Regions from separate parts of the Streptomyces luteoverticillatus genome, predicted to be linked through region 1. Evidence: riboswitches for the same ligand, from Rfam matches in the RefSeq annotation. Region 1 holds a riboswitch; the other holds the start of a gene.
What was found. A riboswitch is a leader RNA that binds a small molecule or an ion and turns the genes downstream of it on or off. The one in region 1 is predicted to bind cobalamin.
Positions count from the first base shown of each region.

Region 1 (4,136 bases):
TCGCCCGGGGGGTGAAGGCGGAGGTCGGCGAGGTCCAGACGGCCCTCGATCTGGAGATCGTCGTGGTGTACGGCGTCGCCATCGCGGATGTCGCCCACGCGGTGCGGGAAAACGTCATCTCGGCGGTGGAACGGATGGCGGGCCTGGAGGTCGTCGAGGTCAACATCGCCGTGACCGACGTCAAGCTGCCGGACGAGGAAGAGGAAGAGCCGGAGCCCAGGCTCCAGTGAGGAGCGCGTGATGAGCATGGCCGTGGCCGGCATGATCGCCGGCATGGCTCTCGGATTCGCCGGCTACTTCGGGGGGTTCGGCGCCTTTCTGCTGGTCGCGGCGCTGGGCATCGTGGGCTTCGTGGGCGGGCGGCTCCTGGACGGCGATGTGGAGCCGGGCGAGTTCTCCCGGTTGCTGCGTCCGCGCGACCGCGACCGGCGCGGGAGGTAGGGCGTGGGGGAGGACGCGCGGTGGTGCCCGCCGAGCGCGGGGCCACCCGGATCGCCGACCGTGTCGTCGCGAAGATCGCCTCCAGGGCGGCCCTGGAGGCGCTGGGCGCCACGGCCCCCGCCGAGGACCACGCGCCCCCGCGCGCCAGCGTCGTCGTCCATGACGGCTCCGCCCGGGTGCGGGTCCTCGTGGAGCTGGACTACCCCGCCGACATCGGCGCCCGCTGCCGCGCCGTGCGCGAGCGGATCGCCCAGCGCGTCGGGGAACTGACGGGCATGGAGGTGCCCGAGGTGCTGATCACGGTAGAGCGGCTGCACTCCGCGCACACCGGCCGGCTGTCGGGGGTGCGGGTGCGATGAGCGGTCCCGTGTCACTGGAGAAGACGGCCGGGGCTCCCCCGGTCGTCGCGGGCGGTCGTGTCCCCCGCTTCCGGTCCCCGCGCAGGCTGCCCGCCGCGCTGGTCGCGGCGGTGACCCTGACCGTCGCCGGGTTCTTCCTCTACGACGTCGCCGCCGTCCGCGCCGGCCGCCCCGCCATGGCCTGGCGCCGGCGCCTCGCCCATGAGCTGGCGACCCGTCACCTCGGCGACGGGCTGGTGGTCGCCGGCGCGGTGGTGGTCGTTCTCGCCGGCTGCTGGCTGCTCGTCCTCGCCCTCACCCCGGGCCTGCGCGGAGTGCTGCCGATGCGCCGCGCGGACGGCACAGGCGACGACGGGGTCCGGGCCGGGCTGGAGCGCGGGGCGGCGGCCCTGATGCTGCGCGACCGGGTGATGGAGGTCTCCGGTGTCCAGGCCGTCCGCGTCGACGTGGGCCGGCGTGTGGTCCGCGCCCGGGCCCGCTCCCACTTCCGGGACCTGGACGAGGTGCGGACGGATGTGAACACCGTACTGGCGGAGGGCGTCCGGGAGTTGGGGCTCGCCCGGGAGCCGTCCCTGTCCGTGCACGTACGACGCCCGGCGAAGAGGTGACCGGGGTGGGGTGGTTCGAGCGGTGCCCGGGGCGGTCCTCACGGTGCCCGGGGTCGTTTTCACAGTGCTCGGGGCGGTTCTCGCGATGCTGAGGACCGTCAACCGGCTGCTGACCGGGCTCGCCGGGGCGCTGCTGGTGGCGCTCGGCGCCGCCGTGCTGATCGGCGCGCTGGACCTGCCGCGCCGCTGGGGCTTCGAGCTGCCGTCGGCCTGGCCGTTCGCCGGCCCGGACGACGTGCTGCTGCCCGGCACGGACCTGCGGAGGTGGCGCGCCAGGGGCTGGTGGTGGCCGGTGGTCATCGCCGCCCTGGCCGTCGTCGTCCTGCTGTCCGCGTGGTGGCTCGCGGCCCAGGCTCGCAGGGGCCGGCTGCGCGAGGTGGTGGTCCACAGCGGCGGCGGAGAGGTGGCGTCGGTGCGGGGGCGGGCGCTGGAGGAGGTGATGGAGGCGGAGGCCGAGGAGCTGCCGGGGGTGGAACGGGCGGCCGTCGCGCTGTCGGGACGACGGACGGCGCCCCGGGCACGGATCGTCCTGACACTGGGGGCGCGCGGGGCACCGGGGGTGGCGTTGGCGCGACTGTGCGAGGAAGTCCTGCGCCACGCGCGGATGTCGGCCGGGCTGACGCGCCTCCCGGCGGAGGTGCGGCTGCGGGCCGTGCGGCACCGGGCGGAACGGGTGGGGTGACGGGGCGCCGCCCCTCCCCCGTGGCGACGGCCGGGGCGCAGGTCAGGGCGAGTTGACGCCCCTTCCCGCCGCGTGGTGGACTTCCGGAGCCAAACGGCGACAGCAGAGGAAGCCGGTGCGAATCCGGCGCGGTCCCGCCACTGTCACCGGGGAGTGTCCCCCCATTCGATGGCCACGGCGCGAGCCGGAAGGCCGGGGGCGGCGCGGATCCGGGAGCCAGGAGACTCTGGTCGCCGTCACGTCGAGCCAGGGCGCGGACCCTGAGTGAGGACACCGCTTCGCCATGCCCGGCCGCGATCGCTTCTCCTTCGCGTACGGCGCCGCCCTCGGCTTCGCCTGCGATCTGCTCCTCGGCGACCCCCGCCGCGGCCATCCCGTCGCCGCGTTCGGACGGGCCGCGCAGTCCATCGAGCGCCGGCTGTGGCGCGACCACCGGGGCTACGGCACGCTCCACACCCTGGTCTGCGCCGGAGGCGCGGTCGCCGGGGCCGGGCTGCTGGCCCGCGCCGCGCGACGCCACCGCGCGGCCGAGATCGCGCTGACCGCCGCCGCCACGTGGTCCGTCCTGGGCGGCACGTCCCTGGGCCGGGAGGCCCGGGCCATCGGCGGCGCGCTGGCCGCCGGGGACGTGGAGGTCGCCCGGGAGCGGCTGCCGCACCTGTGCGGCCGCGACCCGCAGGCGCTGGACGCGCAAGCGATCGCCCGGGCCGTGGTGGAGTCCGTCGCCGAGAACACCTCCGACGCCGTCGTGGGCGCCCTCGTCTGGGGCGCCCTGGGGGGCGTGCCCGGACTCGTGGGCTTCCGGGCGGTCAACACCCTGGACGCCATGGTGGGTCACAAGTCGCCCCGGCTCCGGCGGTTCGGCTGGGCGTCGGCCCGGCTCGACGACGTCGTCGGCTGGCCGGGCGCCCGGCTGACCGCCGCGCTCACGGTCCTCGCCGGGCCCGACCCGCGCGGCGCGCTGCGCGTGGCCCGGCGCGACGCCTCCCGCCACCCCAGCCCCAACGCCGGGCCGGTCGAGGCCGCCTTCGCCGGGGCCCTGGGCGTGCGGCTGGGCGGCACCCTCGCCTACGCGGGACGCGTCGAGCACCGCCCGGTGCTGGGCGAGGAGAACCGTCCGGTGCGGACGGCGGACATCGAGCGCGCGGTCCGGCTCTCGCGCCGGGTGTCGCTGCTGGCCCTGGGGGCGGCGGTTTCGGCTCGTACGGTGGGCAGCCTGTTCAGGAACGCGGGGAGGAATCGGTGACAGTCTCGGTGACAGCCGACAGGAGCGGGCGCACGGGCCCGCCGGGCGGGGGCCTGCTGGTGGCCGGGACCACCTCGGACGCGGGCAAGAGCGTGGTCACGGCCGGCATCTGCCGCTGGCTGGTCCGCAAGGGGGTCAAGGTCGCGCCGTTCAAGGCGCAGAACATGTCCCTCAACTCGTTCGTGACGCGCGACGGCGCGGAGATAGGGCGCGCGCAGGCCATGCAGGCCGCCGCCGCCCGCGTCGAGCCGAGCGCGCTCATGAACCCGGTGCTGCTCAAGCCCGGCGGCGACCGCAGCAGCCAGGTCGTCCTCATGGGCAAGCCGGTGGGCGAGCTCAGCGCCCGGGGCTACCACGCGGGGCGCCAGGAGCAGTTGTTCGGCACGGTGACGGAGTGCCTGGCCGAGCTGCGGCGCACCCACGACGCCGTGATCTGCGAGGGCGCCGGCAGCCCCGCCGAGATCAACCTGCGCCGCTCCGACATCGTCAACATGGGCATCGCCCGCGCCGCGCGCCTGCCCGTGGTCGTCGTCGGCGACATCGACCGGGGCGGTGTCTTCGCCTCCTTCTTCGGTACGACAGCGCTGCTCTCCCCCGAGGACCAGGAGCTGATAGCGGGTTACGTGGTCAACAAGTTCCGGGGCGACGTGAGCCTGCTGGAGCCGGGCCTGGAGATGCTGCGCGACCTGACGGGCCGGCGGACGTTCGGCGTGCTGCCGTTCGCCCACGGCCTGGGCATCGACGAGGAGGACGGCCTGCGCGTGTCCCTGCGCGGCGCGGTCCGCGAGTCCGTGGTCGCC
Region 1 is NZ_CP034587.1:1,729,632-1,733,767, forward strand. Features, by position in the region: gene EKH77_RS07235 (Asp23/Gls24 family envelope stress response protein) at 1-230, shown strand, start outside; gene EKH77_RS07240 (hypothetical protein) at 241-441, shown strand; gene EKH77_RS07245 (Asp23/Gls24 family envelope stress response protein) at 462-800, shown strand; gene EKH77_RS07250 (DUF6286 domain-containing protein) at 797-1,408, shown strand; gene amaP (alkaline shock response membrane anchor protein AmaP) at 1,494-2,090, shown strand; cobalamin riboswitch at 2,197-2,316, shown strand; gene EKH77_RS07260 (cobalamin biosynthesis protein) at 2,374-3,336, shown strand; gene EKH77_RS07265 (cobyric acid synthase) at 3,333-4,136, shown strand, end outside.

Region 2 (4,136 bases), 3.1 Mb from region 1:
CGTGCGGTACAGGTCGCGGACGTCCTGCGGGATCCACTTCATGTCCTGGATCGAGCCGTTGGCCTCGGTCATGGCCTCGCGGGTGGCGCGGTCCCACACGCCGAGCTTCTTGAGGTCCTCGACCAGGTAGGTGTTGACCTGCAGGAACTCACCCGAGAGCGTCTCGCGCTTGAACAGGTTGGAGACCTGCGGCTCGATGCACTCGTAGACGCCGGCGATGGAGGCGATGGTCGCCGTCGGGGCGATGGCGAGCAGCAGCGAGTTGCGCATGCCGACCGCGGCGATGCGGGCGCGCAGCGCCTCCCAGCGGTCCTCCCACGCGGAGACGGCGTTGGGGTAGTGGTCCGGGTGGAGCACGCCGCGGGCGGTGCGGGTGGCCTCCCAGGCCGGGTGCGGGCCGTGGCGCTCGGCGAGGTCGGCGGAGGCCTCGTACGCCGCGAGCATGATCCGCTCGGAGATCTTGGTGGACAGGGCCGTCGCCTCGGCCGAGTCGAAGGCCAGGCGCAGGCGGAAGAAGACGTCCTGGAGGCCCATCAGGCCCAGGCCCACCGGGCGCCAGCGGCTGTTGGAGCTGCCGGCCTGCTCGGTCGGGTAGAAGTTGATGTCCACGACGCGGTCGAGGAAGGTGACGGCCGTACGGACCGTACGGTCGAGCTTCTCCCAGTCCATCTCGCCGTCGGCGCCGAGGTGCTGGGCGAGGTTGACCGAGCCCAGGTTGCAGACCGCGGTCTCGCCGTCGTTCGTGACCTCGAGGATCTCGGTGCAGAGGTTCGAGGAGTGGACGACGGCGCCCTTCTCGGCCGTCTGGTTGGCCGTGCGGTTGGCGGCGTCCTTGAACGTCATCCAGCCGTTGCCGGTCTGCGCGAGGGTGCGCATCATCCGGGCGTAGAGCACGCGCGCCGGGATGGTCTTGACGGCCTTGCCGGCCGCCTCGTACGCGCGGTACGCGGCGTCGAACTCGTCGCCGTAGAGGTCGACCAGGTCCGGGGTGTCGGCGGGGGAGAAGAGCGACCAGTCCGCGTCCGTCTCGACGCGGCGCATGAACTCGTCCGGGATCCAGTGCGCGATGTTGAGGTTGTGGGTGCGGCGGGCCTCCTCACCGGTGTTGTCGCGGAGCTCCAGGAACTCCTCGATGTCGGCGTGCCAGGTCTCCAGGTAGACACAGGCCGCGCCCTTGCGGCGGCCGCCCTGGTTGACGGCGGCGACGGAGGCGTCGAGGGTGCGCAGGAACGGCACGATGCCGTTGGAGTGACCGTTGGTGCCCCGGATCAGCGAGCCGCGCGAGCGGATGCGCGAGTACGACAGGCCGATGCCGCCCGCGTGCTTCGACAGACGCGCCACCTGGTGGTAGCGGTCGTAGATGGAGTCCAGCTCGTCCAGCGGGGAGTCCAGCAGGTAGCAGGACGACATCTGCGGGTGGCGGGTGCCGGAGTTGAACAGCGTCGGGGAGGACGGCAGGTACGAGAGGGTGCTCGTCAGCCGGTAGAGCTCCGCGACGTCGTCCAGGGCCCGCTCGGAGTGGTCCTCGGCGAGGCCGCAGGCGACGCGCAGCAGGAAGTGCTGCGGGGTCTCGATCACGTCGCGGTGGATCGGGTGGCGCAGCAGGTAGCGGCTGTGCAGGGTGCGCAGGCCGAAGTAGCCGAAGCGGTCGTCCGCGCCGTCGGCGAGGGCGGCCTCGACGAGGGCGTCCAGGCGCGCGGCGTGGGTGCGTACGAAGGCGGCCGTCTCGTCGGCGATGAGGCCCTCGCGGTGCCCCACCTCGACGGAGGCGGAGAAGGAGGTCGCGCCCTGGCCGGCCGCCTCGTCGGCGATGGCCAGGGTGAGCAGGCGCGCGGCGAGCCTGGAGTACTCGGGCTCCTCGGCGATGAGGCCGGCGGCGGCCTCGGTGGCGAGGGAGCGCAGCTCGGCGTCGTCCGCGGCGGCGCTGCGGCCGCGCAGCGCGGCGGCGGCGACCTTGCCCGGGTCGGTGGCCGGAAGGTCGGCGGTGAGGTCGGTCAGGGTGCGCAGGAGCGCGGTCCCGGGGCCGCCGGTCGCTTCCGCGTTCGCTGAGACCGGTGCTGAAGCCGGATCTGCGGGCGCGATGGTCACTGAGGCTCTCCCTCGCTCGGCTGGGTGGGCCGGGCGGGAGAGCGATGAGCGCGCACGCGCATGCCTCTTGCACCAGGGCATGCCTCGTAGGCGTCCATCGGCCCAACCCGCGAGGCCCGGACGAATTCAACGCCCATGGCCGAGCCGGGGCAGGCTCGGTGGTGGGCGCGCTGTCGGCAGGTCGTCGGACTTCAGGTGCGCTGGGTATATGCGCACACATACACCGTTGCGGGACAGTTCCGGATTTCCACCGGATTCCCCTGCGACGACAGCGGAGACGAGCATACATCTAGTGCCGGGCCTCGCACGCGCCCCCACATGTTGTGTCGTCGCGTCATGAAGCGGTCGCGGAATGTGCTAACGGGCGTCCCTGGCAGGGCAAGAGAAGAGGGCCGCCACGCCCCCTGGACGGGGATGTGGCGGCCCTCCGGAGGGGCCCCGGGCGGTGGTCCCGGGAGCGGCGGATCAGTGGCCGCCGGGGGCCCCTGCGGTGGCCGGCGGGAGCTCCGCGCGGACGCCCGGGTCACCGGCGTCGGCCGTGTAGTCCGAGGGCCGGGTCAGGTCCACGCCGTCGGGCGCCTTCAGCGCCCTGAGGGCGAAGGTCGCGACGATGACGACGATCACGTTGAGGACAAAGGCGGTGAGCCCGATATAGCCCTTTTCGCCGATGAGGGGGATGAGGTTGGTGTTCCCGAAGTGATCCTGGGTGGCGCTCGGTGTGGCGTACGCCCGCCACGTCCCGTACGTCATGCCGACCGCCCAGCCCGCGAGCAGCGCCCAGCGGTGGGGCCAGCGGGTGAAGAGACCGCCGACGAGCGCGGGCACGGTCTGGAGGATCCAGATCCCGCCGAGCAGCTGGAAATTGATGGCGACCGTTTTGTCCAGGGTGAGGACGAAAACGAGCGCGCCGACCTTGACCAGCAGGGACGCGAGCTTGGACACCTTCGCCTCGTGTTCGGGTGAGGCGTCCGGTTTGAGGAAGTCCTTGTAGATGTTGCGGGTGAAGAGATTTGCGGCGGCGATCGACATGATGGCCGCCGGCACGAGGGCGCCGATGCCGATCGCGGCGAAGGCCACGCCGGTGAACCAGTCCGGGAACATGTCCTCGAACAGCTGGGGGATCGCCAGCTGGCCGTTCTTCACCTTCACCCCGGCGGCGATGGCCATGAAGCCGAGCATCGCCAGCAGGCCCAGCATCAGGGAGTAGAGGGGAAGGATGGTGGTGTTCCGGCGGATGACATTGCGGCTCCTGCTGGAGAGGACCGCCGTCACCGAGTGCGGATAGAGGAAGAGCGCCATCGCCGAGCCGAGCGCCAGCGTCGCGTACGACCACTGGGCGTCCGCCCCCGGCACCAGCGAACCACGTGGTTTGCCCGTTGCGGGATTCTCGGCCGCGAACGCCGCGCCGGCCTTGCTGAAGATGCTCTCGAAGCCGCCCAGTTTGATCGGTATGTAGATGATCGCCACGATGATCACGATGTAGATCAGCGCGTCCTTGACGAAGGCGATCAGCGCGGGGGCGCGCAGCCCGGAGGAGTAGGTGTAGGCCGCGAGCACGCCGAAGGCGATGAGGAGCGGCAGGTCCTTGACGAACCAGTTGGCGTTCTCGCCGCCGCCCACGCCCATGACGTCGAGCACCGCCTGGATGCCGACCAGTTGCAGCGCGATGTACGGCATGGTGGCCAGGATCCCGGTCACCGCGAGGGCGAGGGAGAGGCCCCGGGAGCCGAACCGGCCCCGGACGAAGTCCGACGACGTCACATAGCCGTGCTTGTGTGCCACCGACCACAGGCGGGGCAGGAAGGTGAAGACCAGCGGATAGGTGATGATCGTGTACGGCACGGCGAAGAAGCCGGCCGCGCCCGCCGCGTAGATCGCCGCCGGCACCGCCACGAACGTATAGGCGGTGTAGAGGTCCCCGCCCAGCAGGAACCAGGTGACCCAGGTGCCGAAGGACCGGCCGCCCAGTCCCCATTCGTCGAGGCTGTCGGCGTTCTCCGCCTTTCGCCAGCGGGCGGCGAGAAAGCCCATGGCCGTGACGACGACGA
Region 2 is NZ_CP034587.1:4,807,973-4,812,108, forward strand. Features, by position in the region: gene EKH77_RS21510 (ribonucleoside-diphosphate reductase subunit alpha) at 1-2,088, opposite strand, end outside; cobalamin riboswitch at 2,247-2,373, opposite strand; gene mctP (monocarboxylate uptake permease MctP) at 2,554-4,136, opposite strand, start outside.
Region 2: linked by a shared signal. The riboswitch ahead of EKH77_RS21510 (ribonucleoside-diphosphate reductase subunit alpha) and the one ahead of EKH77_RS07260 (cobalamin biosynthesis protein) in region 1 are both predicted to bind cobalamin.